DNA from 4 places in the Streptomyces sp. NPDC058284 genome. Region 1 is predicted to be linked to each of the others. Evidence: riboswitches for the same ligand, from Rfam matches in the RefSeq annotation. Region 1 holds a riboswitch; each other region holds the start of a gene.

Region 1 (3,460 bases):
GCAGATCCAGATGATCGCGATCGGCGGTGCCATCGGCACCGGCCTGTTCCTCGGCGCGGGCAAGGCCATTCACAAGGCGGGGCCCAGCCTCATCCTGGCGTACGCCATCGCGGGCCTCGTCATCTTCTTCATCATGCGGGCGCTCGGCGAGCTCCTCATGTACCGGCCCGTGTCCGGCTCCTTCTCGGAGTACGCACGCGAGTTCATGGGCCCGTTCTTCGGCTTCGTGACCGGCTGGACGTACTGGCTCTTCTGGGTCGTCACCGGCATCACGGAAGTCACCGCGGCCGCCCAGTACATGCAGTACTGGACCCACGACTCCTTCCCGCAATGGGCGTACGCGCTCGTCTTCACCGTCATCCTGTACGGCGCGAACCTCATCTCCGTGAAGCTCTTCGGCGAGCTGGAGTTCTGGTTCTCGATGGTCAAGGTCACCGCCATCATCGGCATGATCCTGATCTGCGTCGGCATCCTCACCATCGGCTTCTCCGACGCCGGTGACACCGCCTCCGTGACCCACCTGTGGGACGAGGGCGGCTTCTTCCCCAACGGCATCGGCTCCACGCTGATGACGCTCCAGATCGTGATGTTCGCCTTCCTCGCCGTCGAGCTCGTCGGCGTCACCGCGGGCGAGTCCAAGGACCCGAAGACCGTCCTGCCCAAGGCCATCAACACCGTGCCGTGGCGCATCGCCGTCTTCTACGTCGGCGCGCTCATCATGATCCTGTCGGTCGTCCCGTGGACGACGTTCAAGCCCGATGTCTCGCCGTTCGTCGCCGCCTTCGAGAAAATGGGCCTCGGCGTCGGCGCCGCCATCGTGAACTTCGTGGTCCTCACCGCCGCGCTCTCCTCCTGCAACTCCGGCATGTACTCCACCGGCCGCATGCTGCGCGACCTGGCGCTCAACGGCCAGGGCCCGAAGTTCTTCACCAAGCTCACGAAGAACGGCCTGCCGCTGATCGGCACCACGGCCTCCGCCGCGTGCATGCTGGTCGGCGTCTGGATCAACTACCAGTGGCCCGGCAAGGCGTTCACCTACGTCGTCTCCTTCGCGACCATCTCCGGCATGTGGGCCTGGATCATGATCCTCGCCTGCCAGATCCGCTACCGCCGCAAGGCCGACCGCGGCGAGCTGCCGCAGTCCACCTTCCGGGCGCCCGGTGCCCCGTACACCAGCTGGTTCGCGCTGCTCTTCATCGGCATGGTCATCGTGATGATGGGCATCGACAAGGACAACCGTGTCTCGCTGTACGCCGCCCCGGTCTGGGCCGCGATCCTGACGGTGTCGTACCTGGTGCTCAAGAGCCGCAACCCGCAGGCGGCCGCCTTCAACAAGCGCAAGACCGCCGTCGACGGCTCGGTCACCGCCGACAGCACGCCGGTCGGGAAGGACTGACACCGCTTCCCAGAGCGTTGTCCAGCATTCGGGCCCGCCCGTACCACACTTCGGTACGGCGCGGGCCCTCTGCTTATCCTGACTCCCATGCTGACCCTCACCCAGGCCCTCCACGACCAGATCGTCGCGCACGCGCGCCAGGACCACCCCGACGAGGCCTGCGGCGTCGTCGCGGGCCCGGCGGGCACCGGCCGCCCCGAGCGGTTCATCCCCATGCTGAACGCCGCGCGCTCGCCCACGTTCTACGAGTTCGACTCGGGTGACCTGCTGAAGCTCTACCGCGAGATGGACGACCGCGACGAGGAGCCGGTGATCGTCTACCACTCGCACACGGCCACCGAGGCCTACCCCTCGCGCACCGACATCACCTACGCCAACGAGCCCGGCGCCCACTACGTCCTGGTCTCCACGGCGGACACCGACGGCGCGGGCCCCTTCCAGTTCCGCTCGTACCGCATCGTGGACGGCGAGGTCACCGAAGAAGAGGTAAAGGTCGTACAGGCATACTGATCTTTACCAACGAGGGCGGCAGGAGCCAGGAAGCCGGTGCGAACCCGGCACGGTCCCGCCACTGTGACCCCACCCCATAGTCGGGGCGGGGGAGTCAGGAACTGACCTGCCGCCTTCCTCCCACGCAACGCAGGGGACGCGGAAATCCCCTGGAGGAGGCAGTCCCGTCATGCCCCGGTCCCACCGGCCCCTGCGCGCCCTCGTCACGGCCGCCCTGCTCGCCCCGCTCGCCGCCTGCTCCACCTCGGCGGCGGACGACGACTCCGGGCCCGCCGCCAAGGCCGCCGGATTCCCGTACACCGTCACCAACTGCGGCGTGCGGACGACGTACGACGCACCCCCGAAGCGCGCCGTCACCATGAACCAGCACGCCACCGAAGTGATGCTGGAACTCGGCCTGAAGGACCGGCTGGCCGGTACCGCCTACCTCGACGACGAGGTCCTGCCGAAGTACAAGAAGGCGTACGAGTCGATCCCGGTGCTCGCCAAGGAGTACCCCTCCTACGAGAAGCTGCTCTCCGCCAACCCCGACTACGTGTACGGCGGTTACGCGAGCGCCTTCCTCGCCGGTGACGGACGCAGCCGCTCGGCCCTCGCCAAGTCCGGCATCGACAGCCGCCTCAACATCGAGGGCTGCGCCGGGCACCCCGTCTCCATGGACGACGTCTACCGCGAGGTCCGCGAGGTCGGCGCCACGTTCGGGGTGCGGGCGCGGGCCGAGAAATGGGTGAGCGCCGCCCGCCGTGAACTGGCCGCCACCGCGGAGAAGTCACGGTCCCGGTCCAAGGGTGAGAAGCCCCGCTCCGTCTTCGTCTACGACAGCGGCGACAAGACCGCGTTCACGGCGGGCGGCCGGGGCATCGGCAACGACATCATCGAGCGGGCGGGCGGCCACAACGTCTTCGCCGACGTCGACAAGTCCTTCACCGACGCGTCCTGGGAGAAGGTCGTCGAGCGCAAGCCCGAAACGATCCTGACCCTCGACTACGGCGCCATGACCGTCACCCAGAAGAAGAAGCGCCTCCTCGACGACCCGGCCCTCCAGGACGTCCCCGCCATCAAGAACGAGAGCTTCGCGGTCCTGCGCCTGTCGGACGTGGTCACGGGCGTACGAGCACCGGAGGCGGTGAGGAAGCTGGCGGCGCAGCTGTGAGCCGGACCATTCAGCGCGTGGGTCGGATCACCCAGCCCGTGGGGCGGATCATCCAGCGCGTGGGGCGGACCACCCAGCCCGCGGGGCGGATCATCCAGCCCGTCCGGCGTTTGAGGACGAGCCCGAAGGGCGATGGGCCGAGCTCACGGGGGCGGCACCTGACGATACTGACCGTCCTCACCGCAACCCTGGCGGCCACCGCCCTCGCCGGTCTCGCACTCGGCTCCGTGCGGATCCCCCCGGCCCACGTCATGGAGATCCTCACCGGCAGAGCGGAACCCTCCCCGTTCAGAACCATCGTCCTCGACGTAAGACTCCCGAGAGTCATCCTCGGAGCCACCGTCGGAGGCGGCCTCGCAGTCATCGGCGCCGTCCTCCAGGCCCTCGTCCGCAACCCCCTC
Region 2 (3,460 bases), on a different contig from region 1:
GCGCGCGATGTCGCCGTAGGAGTCGGCGCGCGCCATCGGCGGCACCAGGTGGTCGATGAGCGTGGCGTGCACGCGGCGCTTGGCCTGGGTGCCCTCGCCCGGGTCGTTGACCAGGAAGGGGTAGATCAGGGGCAGGTCGCCGAGCGCGGCGTCGGGGCCGCAGGCCGCGGAGAGGCCCGCGTTCTTGCCCGGCAGCCACTCCAGGTTGCCGTGCTTGCCGAGGTGGATCATCGCGTCGGCGCCGAAACCGCCGTCGGCGGCGGGCGCGGCGATCCAGCGGTAGGCCGCCAGGTAGTGGTGCGAGGGCGGCAGATCGGGGTCGTGGTAGATCGCGATCGGGTTCTCGCCGAAGCCGCGCGGCGGCTGGATGAGGATGAGGAGGTTCCCGCGGCGCAGGGCGGCGAGCACGATGTCGCCCTCCGGGTCGCCGCCGTTGCCCACGCGCGAGCGGTCGAGGAACATCTCGCCGGGCGGCGGACCCCAGTGGCCCTCGACGGACTCGCGCAGCTCGGCGGGGAGCGTCGCGTACCACCGCTTGTAGTCGGCGGCGGGGATGCGGACCGGGTTGGCGGCGAGCTGCTCCTCGGTCAGCCACTCCTGGTCGTGGCCGCCCGCGTCGATGAGCGCGCGGATCAGCTCGTCGCCGTCACCGGAGACCAGGCCGGGGATGTCGGCCTCGGGGCCGAAGTCGTACCCCTCGGCGCGCAGCCGGCGCAGGAGCGCCACGGCGGACGCGGGGGTGTCGAGGCCGACCGCGTTGCCGATGCGGGAGTGCTTCGTCGGGTACGCGGAGAGCACCAGGGCCAGGCGCTTGTCGGCGGCCGGGATGTGCTTCAGACGCGCGTGCCGCACGGCGATCCCGGCGACGCGGGCCGCGCGCTCGGCGTCCGCCACGTATGCGGGGAGCCCGTCCTCGTCGATCTCCTTGAAGGAGAAGGGCACCGTGATGAGGCGGCCGTCGAACTCCGGGACGGCGATCTGGCTCGCGGCGTCCAGCGGCGACACGCCCTCGTCGTTGTCCTGCCAGGCCGAGCGCGACCCGGTCAGGCAGAGCGCCTGGAGGATCGGCACGTCGAGGCCGGTCAGCGCGCCCGCGTCCCACGACTCGTCGTCGCCGCCCGCCGACGCCTGCGCGGGCTTGGTGCCGCCCGCCGCGAGGACCGTCGTCACGATGGCGTCGGCGGCCCGCAGCTCGTCGATCAGCTCCGGCTCGGGGGCGCGCAGCGAAGCCACGTACAGCGGCATCGGGCGGGCGCCCGCGTCCTCGATGGCGCTGCACAGGTCGTCGACGAACGCGGTGTTGCCGCTCATGTGGTGGGCGCGGTAGTAGAGCACCGCCACCGTCGGCCCCTCGACGGGTCGCGCGGTGCGCTCCAGCGGGCCCCAGGACGGCGCGGGCGCGGGCGGCTCGAAACCGTGGCCGGTGAGCAGCACGGTGTCGGAGAGGAAGCGGGCCAGCTGCTCCAGGTTGGCGGGGCCGCCGTGCGCGAGGTAGGCGTGCGCCTCGGCGGCGATGCCGATCGGCACGGTGGAGGAGGCCATCAGCTGGGCGTCGGGGGCCTGTTCACCGGTGAGCACGACGACCGGGAGGCCGGTGGCGATGAGCTGGTCCAGGCCGTCCTGCCAGGCGCGTACGCCGCCGAGGAGGCGTACGACGACGAGGTCGACGCCGTCGAGCAGGCCGGGAAGAGTGTCCAGGTCCAGGCGGGAGGGGTTGGCGAACCGGTAGTCGACCGGGCCTCCCGCCGCGCGGGCGCTGAGCAGGTCGGTGTCGGAGGTCGACAACAGCAGAAGCATGCGGGCGCAGGCCTTCCTCGGGGTGTCCGCGCCCCGGGTGGTCGTATGGACGGCAGGAGTTCCTGGCTCACCCCACGCGGGTGGGGCTCACAGTGGCGGGACCGCGCCGGATTCGCACCGGGCTTCCTCCCCAGGGTCCTGGTGGACCCACGCCGTCGCTGGCGTCGACGGACTAGGTAGCCCGCCGCCTGCATAGTAAGTCCTGCCCGCCGCGAGCGGTGCGGCCACCTGCCGGGACGGCCCGTCTCGGGAGGCGACCGGCCGGAACCGCGTGGGTATGCTCGCCGCCATGCCGCCCACCCGAGCTCCCTCCCCAGACCAGGGCGAATCCCTCATACGCGACCGGGGCGACGCCTGCCCCGGTGCCCTTCGCCTGCACCTCGCCGACGACGGCAGGCTCGCCCGACTCCGCCTGCCCGGCGGCCTTTTGACGGCCCGTCAGGCGACCGCGCTCGGAGTCGCGGCGGAGCGTCTCGCGGACGGGAACCTCAGCGTCACCTCGCGCGGCAACATCGAGCTGCGCGGCCTCGGCGAGGCGTGCGGCGGCGAACTCTCCCACCTGCTCGCGGACGCGGGCCTGCTGCCTTCCGAGCGGCACGAACGCGTGCGGAACGTGGTGGCATCGCCGCTCGCGGGAACCGACGGACTCGGCCACGCCGACGTGCAGTTGTGGGCCCGCGAGCTGGACGGACTCCTCTGCGCGGAGGAGTGGACGACCGCGCTCTCCGGCCGCTTCCTGTTCGCCCTGGACGACGGGCGCGGGGACGTGGCGGGCCTCGGCGCGGATGTGACCTTGATCGCAGAATCGGACGGGGCGGTGGGGGCGGACGGGACGGCAGGTGCGGGTCGCGCGGTGCGATCCGGTGGGGCGGTGCGCTCCGGTGGAACGGCCGTCGTACGCCTCGGGAGGCACGCCTTCCGGGTCGCAGGCGCCGACGCCCCCCGCGCCGCCCTCGCGGCGGCCCGCGCCTTCCTCGACGCCGCGCGCGAGGCGGGCAACGGGGCCTGGCGGGTACGGGAGCTTCCCGACGGGCAGCGGGTGGAGGTGGCGCGGGCGCTGACGCGGGCGGGGGTCGCGGCGGATCCGGTCGCGGTTCCGGGGATGCCTGTCGGCGCCCCGGAGTCGCCGGGCGCCGCCCCGGAGATGCCGGTCACGGCCCCGGAGATGCCGGTTGGTGCCCGGGAGATGCCGGTCGCTGCCCGGGGAATGTCCGTCGCCGCCCCACCCGTCCCCGGCGTCACGGGTCACGCCGTGGTCGTCAACGCACCCCTCGGCCGTGTCACCGCGGCCCAGTGGCGGGCCCTCCTCCCGCTGCCCGCCGACGAGCTGCGCGTCACCCCGTGGCGCGGCTTCGTGCTGCCCGGCTTCGCCGACGGAGCGGCGGCCCGCGAGCGCCTCGCCGCACTGGCCGAGGCCGGTTACGTCACCGCCCCCGGCTCGCCCTGGTCCGGCGTCGGCGCCTGCACCGGCCGCCCCGGCTGCGCCAAGTCGCTCGCCGACGTCCGCGCGGACGCCGTGCCGGGCCACGGCGGACTGCCCGTCCACTGGTCCGGCTGCGAGCGGCGGTGCGGGCACCCGCACGGCGACTGGGTCGACGTCCTCGCCATCGGCGACGGCCGCTACGAGGTGACGGTGCGCACCGGCGCCTCGGCGGTGCCCGTG
Region 3 (3,460 bases), on a different contig from region 1:
CTCCCGTGAGTTCGTCCGGGCCGTGCCGAGGCTCGACGGCCCGCTCGACGGCATGGTCGTCTCCGCGGTCGGCTACCGCACCGCGGGACAGCGCCCCGCCCTGCACCGCGGCCTGCCCTCGCCGTATCTGACGGTGATCTTCTCCCTCGACGGGCCCATCACCACCGGCGACTCCCCAGGCCGGGCGACGGGACCGGACGCGGCGCGCACCGACATCGTGGTGGGCGGCCTGCACCAGAGCCCCGCGTACGTCGTCCAGCCCGAGCACGAGGCGGGTATCCAGCTCGCCGTGCATCCCCTCGCGGCCCGCGCGCTCCTCGGCCTGCCCGCCGCCGAACTCACCGGTCAGCTGGTCATCGGCGGCACCGACGTGCTCGGCGACCACGCGGCCGACGTCCGCGAGCGGCTGTGTGAGCTGGACGACTGGACGGACCGTTTCGCCCACCTGTCCGCGTACCTGCGGCGGCTCGCCTGCGTCGACCGCCCCATGGGAGCCGTACGCCCGGAGGTCGCCGAGGCCTGGGCGTGGCTGGCCCGGCACCGCGGCGCGGGGACTCTGGGCGGCCTGTCCCGGCACGTCGCGCTGAGCGAACGCAGGCTGACCGCGCTGTTCCGCGCCGAGACGGGCCTGAGCCCGAAGCAGGCCGCACGCCTGATGCGCTTCCAGCACGCCAAGGCCGTCGTGACCCGCGCCGTCGCGGCGGGCGGACCCCCGGACCTCGCCCGGGTCGCGGCCGGCACCGGCTACTACGACCACTCCCACCTCGTCCGTGACTTCCGGCAGTACACCGGAGTGAGTCCCACCCGCTGGCTGGCCGAAGAGTGCCGGAATATCCAAGCCGGGGCGCACGGTACGGGCGAAGACTCGAAGCCATGAACACCACACCGAACCCGAGCTCGAACCCGAACGTCACGCCGGCCCCGAAGCCGGACCTCACACCGGCCCCGAACCCCGCGCCGAACCCCGCGCCGGGTGCCGCCGAGGGTGACCGCCTCACCACACCCCCTCCCGCCGTCTGGCCGGGCGTGCAGGCCCAGGACGCCCCCGCGCTGATCGACTTCCTCGTCGACACCGTCGGCTTCCTGCGCACCGCCGTGTACGAGGACGGGGGCCGCGTCGCCCACGCCCAGCTCGACTGGCCCGAGGGCGGCGGCATCATGCTCGGCTCGTACGACCCGGAGGCCGCGGCCACCTGCGGCAAACCCGGCACCGGGGGCGCCTACGTCGTCACGGCCCGGGTGGACGACCTGTACCGGCGCCTCACCGGGGCGGGCGTGAAGATCACCGCCGAGATCGAGGACAAGCCCTACGGCAGCCGCGAGTTCGGCATCGAGGACCCGGAGGGAAACCGCTGGTCGTTCGGCACCTACCGAGGCGAGCCGAGGCCCGCACCGACCACGTGAGGGCGGGTGACAGGTGCGTGATAACTTGCGCAAGCCAGTCAAACCCACACCTGGGCCAGGGAATCCGGTGCAAATCCGGAACTGACGCGCAGCGGTGAGGGGGACGGGCGGGGCCACGGCCACTGGGTGTCTCCGGACGCCCGGGAAGGCGCCCCGCCCGGTCGATCCCGAGTCCGAAGACCTGCTGGCGCCTCCGCTCGCACACCGGGCGACGGAGGTCGTGACGCAGGCCAGGCTCCGCGTATGAGCCGCGAGACCCAAGGGATCACGTGTCCTCGACAGCCCGTACCGCCGCTCTCCGTACAGCCGCCCTCCTCTGTGCCGGTCTGCTCACGCTCACCGCGTGCGGCGACGGCTCCGCACGCAACGCCGCGCACTCCGGGGGCGGGAGCGCCGACGGCTATCCGGTCACGGTCACCTCCTGCGGCAAGGAGGCGAAGGTCGAGGCGCCGCCCCGGCGGGCCGTCTCCCTCGACCAGGGGTCCACGGAGATCCTGCTCTCCCTCGGCCTCGCCGACCGGATGGCCGGCACCGGCACCTGGACCGACCCGGTCCTGAAGAACCTGGCGAAGGACAACGCGAAGGTGGAGCGGCTCGCCGACCGCTACCCGTCGCTGGAGAAGGTCCTCGCCAAGGAGCCGGACTTCGTCAGCGCCTCCTTCCTCTACACGGTCGGCAAGGGCGGCGTCGCCGACCGTACGAAGTTCACCGAGCTGGGCGTGCCCGTCTACGTCTCGCCCACCGACTGCGCGGGCAAGGACAACGACGACGGCGACGGTGACGGCAAGCGCGTCAAGACCCTCACCATGGACAGCGTCTACGGCGAGATCCGCGACCTCGCGAAGGTCTTCGACGTCGAGAAGCGCGGCGAGAAGCTGATCGCCGGACTGAAGCGGCGGGTCGCGAAGGCCACCGGGCACGTCGACAAGGCCGCCGCCTCGGACACCCGCCTCATGTACTGGTTCGCCAACTCCGACGCGCCGTACATGGCGGGCTGCTGCGGCGCCCCCGGCATCATCACCCGCGAACTCGGCGCCAAGAACGTCTTCGACGACACCCGTGAGGAGTGGCCCCAGATCAACTGGGAGACCGTCGCCGACCGGGACCCCGACGCCATCGTCCTCGGCGACCTCACGCGCAAGTCCCAGTCCGCGGAGAGCGCCGCGGCGAAGATCAGGTTCCTGGAGACGAACCCGGCGACGAAGAACCTGACCGCCGTGAAGAAGAAGCGGTACGTGCTACTCAGCGGCCAGGCCATGAACCCCACGATCCGCACGGTCGACGGCATCGAACAGGTCGCGGCCGCGCTGCGGAAGTTCGGACTCCGCAAGTGACGCAGGCGGCGGAGGGCGGGGGCGGGAGTACGGCCGCGGGAACGGGGATCGGTACCGGCACGGGCACGGACATCAGTACGGACACGGGCACCGGCACGGAGGGGCCCGCACCCGGCGCCGTACACCCGGAACCCCTGCACGGCCCGCGCCCGGGCCCGCACCCGGGCCTGCGCGTGGGACTGCGCGGGGGCTTGCGCCTGGCCCTGCTCTGCCTGGCCGGTCTCGCCGCGCTCGTCCTCTCCGTGTCCGTGGCCGTCACCATCGGCCCCGCCGACATCTCCGTGCCCGACGTATGGTCGACCGTCGCCGCCCACCTCGGCTGGGGCGAGACCCCGCTCACCCCGATCAGGGACGGCATCGTCTGGAACCTGCGGATGCCGCGCACGCTGCTCGCCGCGGTCTGCGGCGCGGGCCTCGCGGTCTGCGGCGCCGTGATGCAGTCGCTGCTCCGCAACCCGCTCGCCGACCCCTTCGTGCTCGGGGTGTCGTCCGGCGCGTCCACCGGAGCAGTCGCGGTCGTCGTGCTCGGCGTCGGCGGGGGAGCGGTGTCGGTGTCGGCGGGCGCGTTCGCCGGGGCGCTCTGCTCGTTCGCGCTGGTGCTGCTCCTGAGTCACACCCTGGGCGACACCACGGACCGGGTCGTGCTGTCCGGCGTCGCTGCCATGCAGCTCTTCTCCGCGCTGACCTCGTTCGTCGTCCTCACGGCGGGCGACGCCGAGACC
Region 4 (3,460 bases), on a different contig from region 1:
CGGACGCACATAGCGGGTGCCGTACGACTGGACCCAGCCGTGCTGCGTGGCGAGGTAGCCGGTGAGCTGCTCGGCGAAGTACTGCACCATGTCGTTGCGTTCGGGCTCGCCGTGCACCAGGACGTCGAGGCCCGTCTTCTCCTGGAAGGAGATCACCTCCTGGATCTCGGCCCTGACGCGCTCCTCGTACCCGGCGGCGTCGATCCGTCCCGCCCGCACATCGGCGCGGGCCGTGCGCAGTTCGGTGGTCTGCGGGAAGGAGCCGATGGTGGTGGTCGGCAGCAGTGGGAGGCCGAGGGCGGCGCGCTGGGCCGCCGCGCGCTCGGGGTAGGGCTGGGAGCGGCGGGCGTCGGCCTCCGTGACGGCGCCGGCCCGGGCGCGGACGGCCGGGTCGCGGGTGATGGGGGAGCCTGCCCGGGACGCCAGATCGGCGCGGTTGGCGGCGAGTTGGGTGGAGATCGTGTCGGTGCCCCGGGCCAGGCCCCGGGCGAGCGTCACGATCTCGGTGGTCTTCTGGCGGGCGAAGGCCAGCCAGCGCAGGATCTGCGGCTCGATGTCCCGTTCCAGGGTGGCGTCGACGGGGACGTGGAGGAGGGAGCAGGAGGCGGCCACGTCGACACGGTCGGCCAGGCCGAGCAGGGTGCCGAGGGTGGCCAGGGACTTCTCCAGGTCGTCGACCCAGATGTTGCGGCCGTTGACGACCCCCGCGACCAGCCGTTTGCCGGGCAGCCCGCCGGCGGCGGCGAGCGCGTCGAGGTTGGCGGCCGCCGCATCGGTGAAGTCGAGGGCGAGGCCCTCGACCGGGGCCTTGGCGAGCAGGGGAAGGGCGTCGCCGAGCCGGTCGAAGTACGAGGCGATGAGGAGCTTGGGCCGGTCGGTGAGGGCGCCGAGGTTGCGGTAGGCGCGCTCGGCCGCGTTCAGTTCGGCCCGCGTACGGTCCTGGACGAGCGCGGGCTCGTCGAGCTGGACCCACTCGGCGCCCGCGGCGCGGAGGTCGGCGAGCACCTCGGCGTACACCGGCAGGAGACGGTCGAGGAGGGTCAGCGGGTCGAAGTCGGCGGCCACCCCGGGTGCGGGCTTGGCGAGCAGCAGGTAGGTGACGGGGCCGACGAGGACGGGGCGCGCCGAGAGGCCCAGCGCATGGGCCTCCCCGAACTCGGTGACCTGCTTGGTGGAGTCGGCACGGAAGACGGTGCCGGGCCCCAACTCCGGCACCAGGTAGTGGTAGTTGGTGTCGAACCACTTCGTCATCTCCAGCGGCGCCACGTCCTGGGTGCCGCGCGCCATCGCGAAGTAGCCGTCGAGCGCGTCCCTCTCGACCGCGGTGCGGTGACGCTCGGGGACGGCGCCGACCATGACGGTGGTGTCAAGGACGTGGTCGTAGTACGAGAAGTCGCCGGTCGGGACTTCGTCGATGCCGGCGTCGGCGAGTTCGCGCCAGTTCGAGCGGCGAAGCCCGGCGGCGGTGGCCGCGAGGGCGTCCGCGGTGACGCGGCCCTTCCAGTAGCCCTCGATCGCCTTCTTGAGTTCGCGGTCACGACCCTGACGGGGGTAGCCGTACACGGTGGCCCGTGCTGCCGCGGCTGCGGGCTTGGTGGTCACGGAGATCTCCTTCGCGAGATGAATCCCTGAGATCCCGGAGACGGGACGAGAGCGCGAAGGGCGACGGACCGGACGGGCCGGGAGCGCGCGGTCGGCGCGGTCGCCCGTCTGGTATGCACGCCGACCCGCCCACGAGGTCACCGGGATATCCGCGCACGAATGGTTCGGGCGCGGACAGCGGGCAGGTCTTCGGACTCGCGGGCCTCGTCCACTGCCTTCGGAAGAAGGCGGGCGGACACCTACTGGCCGTCGCTTCCCAGAACCGGTCTCGCGGTTCCAGTGCGTGTGACGGCGGTCGTTCCCGCTCACCGCTGCGGGGCAGTCCCGGATTCACACCGGGTTCCCTCTTGCGACGCTCCCGTCTGGCGGACGGGGCGAACCAGCTGCACCGATCACCATACGGGGCCGCCGACCGCTGTTCCGGGTCACCCTCGGCATTCGGACGGTGAGGAGGAACACGTGCCGTGGACGCTTCGCCGGCGCGGCGGGCGGGAAAGCGACGGCGATGTTCGGCCGCGCGACTCCTTGTCGCGCGGGCCCGCGCGCGCCCTTTGGCAAGCTGCACACGTCACCGAGAACTGGACCCCGCCCGCCACCACCGTGCGCGACTTCTCCGACCGGGCCGCGCGCCAGGTACTCGACCCGGGCTGCCCGGCCCGCTTCCTGGTCGGCTACGCGGGAGGCCGCGCGGTCTGCTGCGCCGAGGTCTTCCTGCACGCGGGCGTCGCCGGGATCTACCACATCTGCACCCTGGCCGCCCACCGCGGCCGCGGATACGGCGGCGCCGTCGCCCTCGCCGCCCTGCACACCGCCCGCGACCAGGAGTACGTCCACGCCGGCCGCCAGGCATCCACCGACGGCGAACCGGTCTACCGCCGCCTGGGGTTCCGCTCCTGCGGCCGGTTCACCGAACACGCCTCGCCCGCCGCGCGACCGCCGTTCGGCTTCGCCTATTGAGCACCGGCCTCCGGCTGCGCCCGGCACTCCCGCGCCCGGCGACCGGCCCCGCTGAGCAGATCGACGCGCTGACCCGCCCCCTCCTTGAGGACGTAGAGGGTGCCGTCCCCGGGGGACCAGTCGCGGGGGACGAGGAAGATCCGGTCCCCGGAGACGTGGAACAGGCGCAGACCGGCGTACTCGTACGCGTACTGGCTCCCCTTGTCGGTGACGCGACGGTAGCAACTGCCGCCGCCCCGGATCATCAGGTCCTTCGCACTGAAGACGACGACCGCGGGGAACTCATCGCGCAGGGTCCGCTCGGTCAGCTCCGCACGGCCCCGGCCGGCGATCGCCGCGTACGACGACACGGCCCAGAACAGTGACAGGACGCAGATGAACAGTGTGAGCCCCCAGAGCCGCAGGTCACGACGTTCCCGGGTGCGGGCGTACGCGCTGAGGGAGAAGCCGCCGATCGCGGCGAGCGGCAGCAGCAGGTCGAACAGCCAGGGGCTGAGCGGATACAGCGGTACGAGCGCGACGGGCACCGCCCAGGCGAACCGCAGCACCCGCACGGCGCGGGCGAGCCGTTCCGGTTCGCTCGCGGCCCGGCGCAGCAGCCCGAGCGTGCCGAGCGCGAGGCCCGCGGCCAGCCAGGCGGGGAGGTAGAGAGCGCCGACGCTGCGCAGCAGGTAGTCGCTGGTGGAGAAGTGGAAGACGGTGTCGCGCAGCCCGAGCGCCCTGGTCTCGGCGTCGGTGCTCGCCCAGCCGAAGTAGAAGAGCACGGCGGTCAGGAGGGTGACGAGGGAGCCGATGGCTCCGACGATCTCCACCCAGCCGATGCCGGGTTCGGGGGAGGGTGGGGGAGGGGGAGGGAGCGGCGGTGGAGGTGGGGCTGGTGGGGGCTCTGGGGCGGGTTCCG

Evidence for each region. Region 1 has a riboswitch for cobalamin ahead of ACFVYR_RS21980 (ABC transporter substrate-binding protein). Riboswitches for the same ligand answer to the same signal wherever they lie in the genome.
Region 2: it holds a riboswitch for cobalamin, as region 1 does, so the genes downstream of both, cobN (cobaltochelatase subunit CobN) here and ACFVYR_RS21980 (ABC transporter substrate-binding protein) in region 1, are expected to answer to the same signal.
Region 3: it holds a riboswitch for cobalamin, as region 1 does, so the genes downstream of both, ACFVYR_RS13280 (ABC transporter substrate-binding protein) here and ACFVYR_RS21980 (ABC transporter substrate-binding protein) in region 1, are expected to answer to the same signal.
Region 4: it holds a riboswitch for cobalamin, as region 1 does, so the genes downstream of both, metE (5-methyltetrahydropteroyltriglutamate--homocysteine S-methyltransferase) here and ACFVYR_RS21980 (ABC transporter substrate-binding protein) in region 1, are expected to answer to the same signal.

The regions. Positions count from the first base shown of each region.
Region 1 is NZ_JBHVYE010000015.1:173,898-177,357, reverse strand. It holds gene ACFVYR_RS21990 (amino acid permease) at 1-1,396, shown strand, start outside; gene ACFVYR_RS21985 (Mov34/MPN/PAD-1 family protein) at 1,484-1,906, shown strand; cobalamin riboswitch at 1,879-2,031, shown strand; gene ACFVYR_RS21980 (ABC transporter substrate-binding protein) at 2,076-3,059, shown strand; gene ACFVYR_RS21975 (FecCD family ABC transporter permease) at 3,218-3,460, shown strand, end outside.
Region 2 is NZ_JBHVYE010000051.1:3,487-6,946, reverse strand. It holds gene cobN (cobaltochelatase subunit CobN) at 1-1,797, opposite strand, end outside; cobalamin riboswitch at 1,835-1,954, opposite strand; gene ACFVYR_RS36900 (cobalamin biosynthesis protein CobG) at 2,075-3,460, shown strand, end outside.
Region 3 is NZ_JBHVYE010000007.1:243,455-246,914, forward strand. It holds gene ACFVYR_RS13270 (helix-turn-helix domain-containing protein) at 1-877, shown strand, start outside; gene ACFVYR_RS13275 (VOC family protein) at 1,027-1,404, shown strand; cobalamin riboswitch at 1,423-1,608, shown strand; gene ACFVYR_RS13280 (ABC transporter substrate-binding protein) at 1,674-2,738, shown strand; gene ACFVYR_RS13285 (FecCD family ABC transporter permease) at 2,786-3,460, shown strand, end outside.
Region 4 is NZ_JBHVYE010000028.1:53,971-57,430, reverse strand. It holds gene metE (5-methyltetrahydropteroyltriglutamate--homocysteine S-methyltransferase) at 1-1,602, opposite strand, end outside; cobalamin riboswitch at 1,765-2,001, opposite strand; partial or broken gene ACFVYR_RS30475 (GNAT family N-acetyltransferase) at 2,179-2,559, shown strand; gene ACFVYR_RS30470 (hypothetical protein) at 2,553-3,371, opposite strand.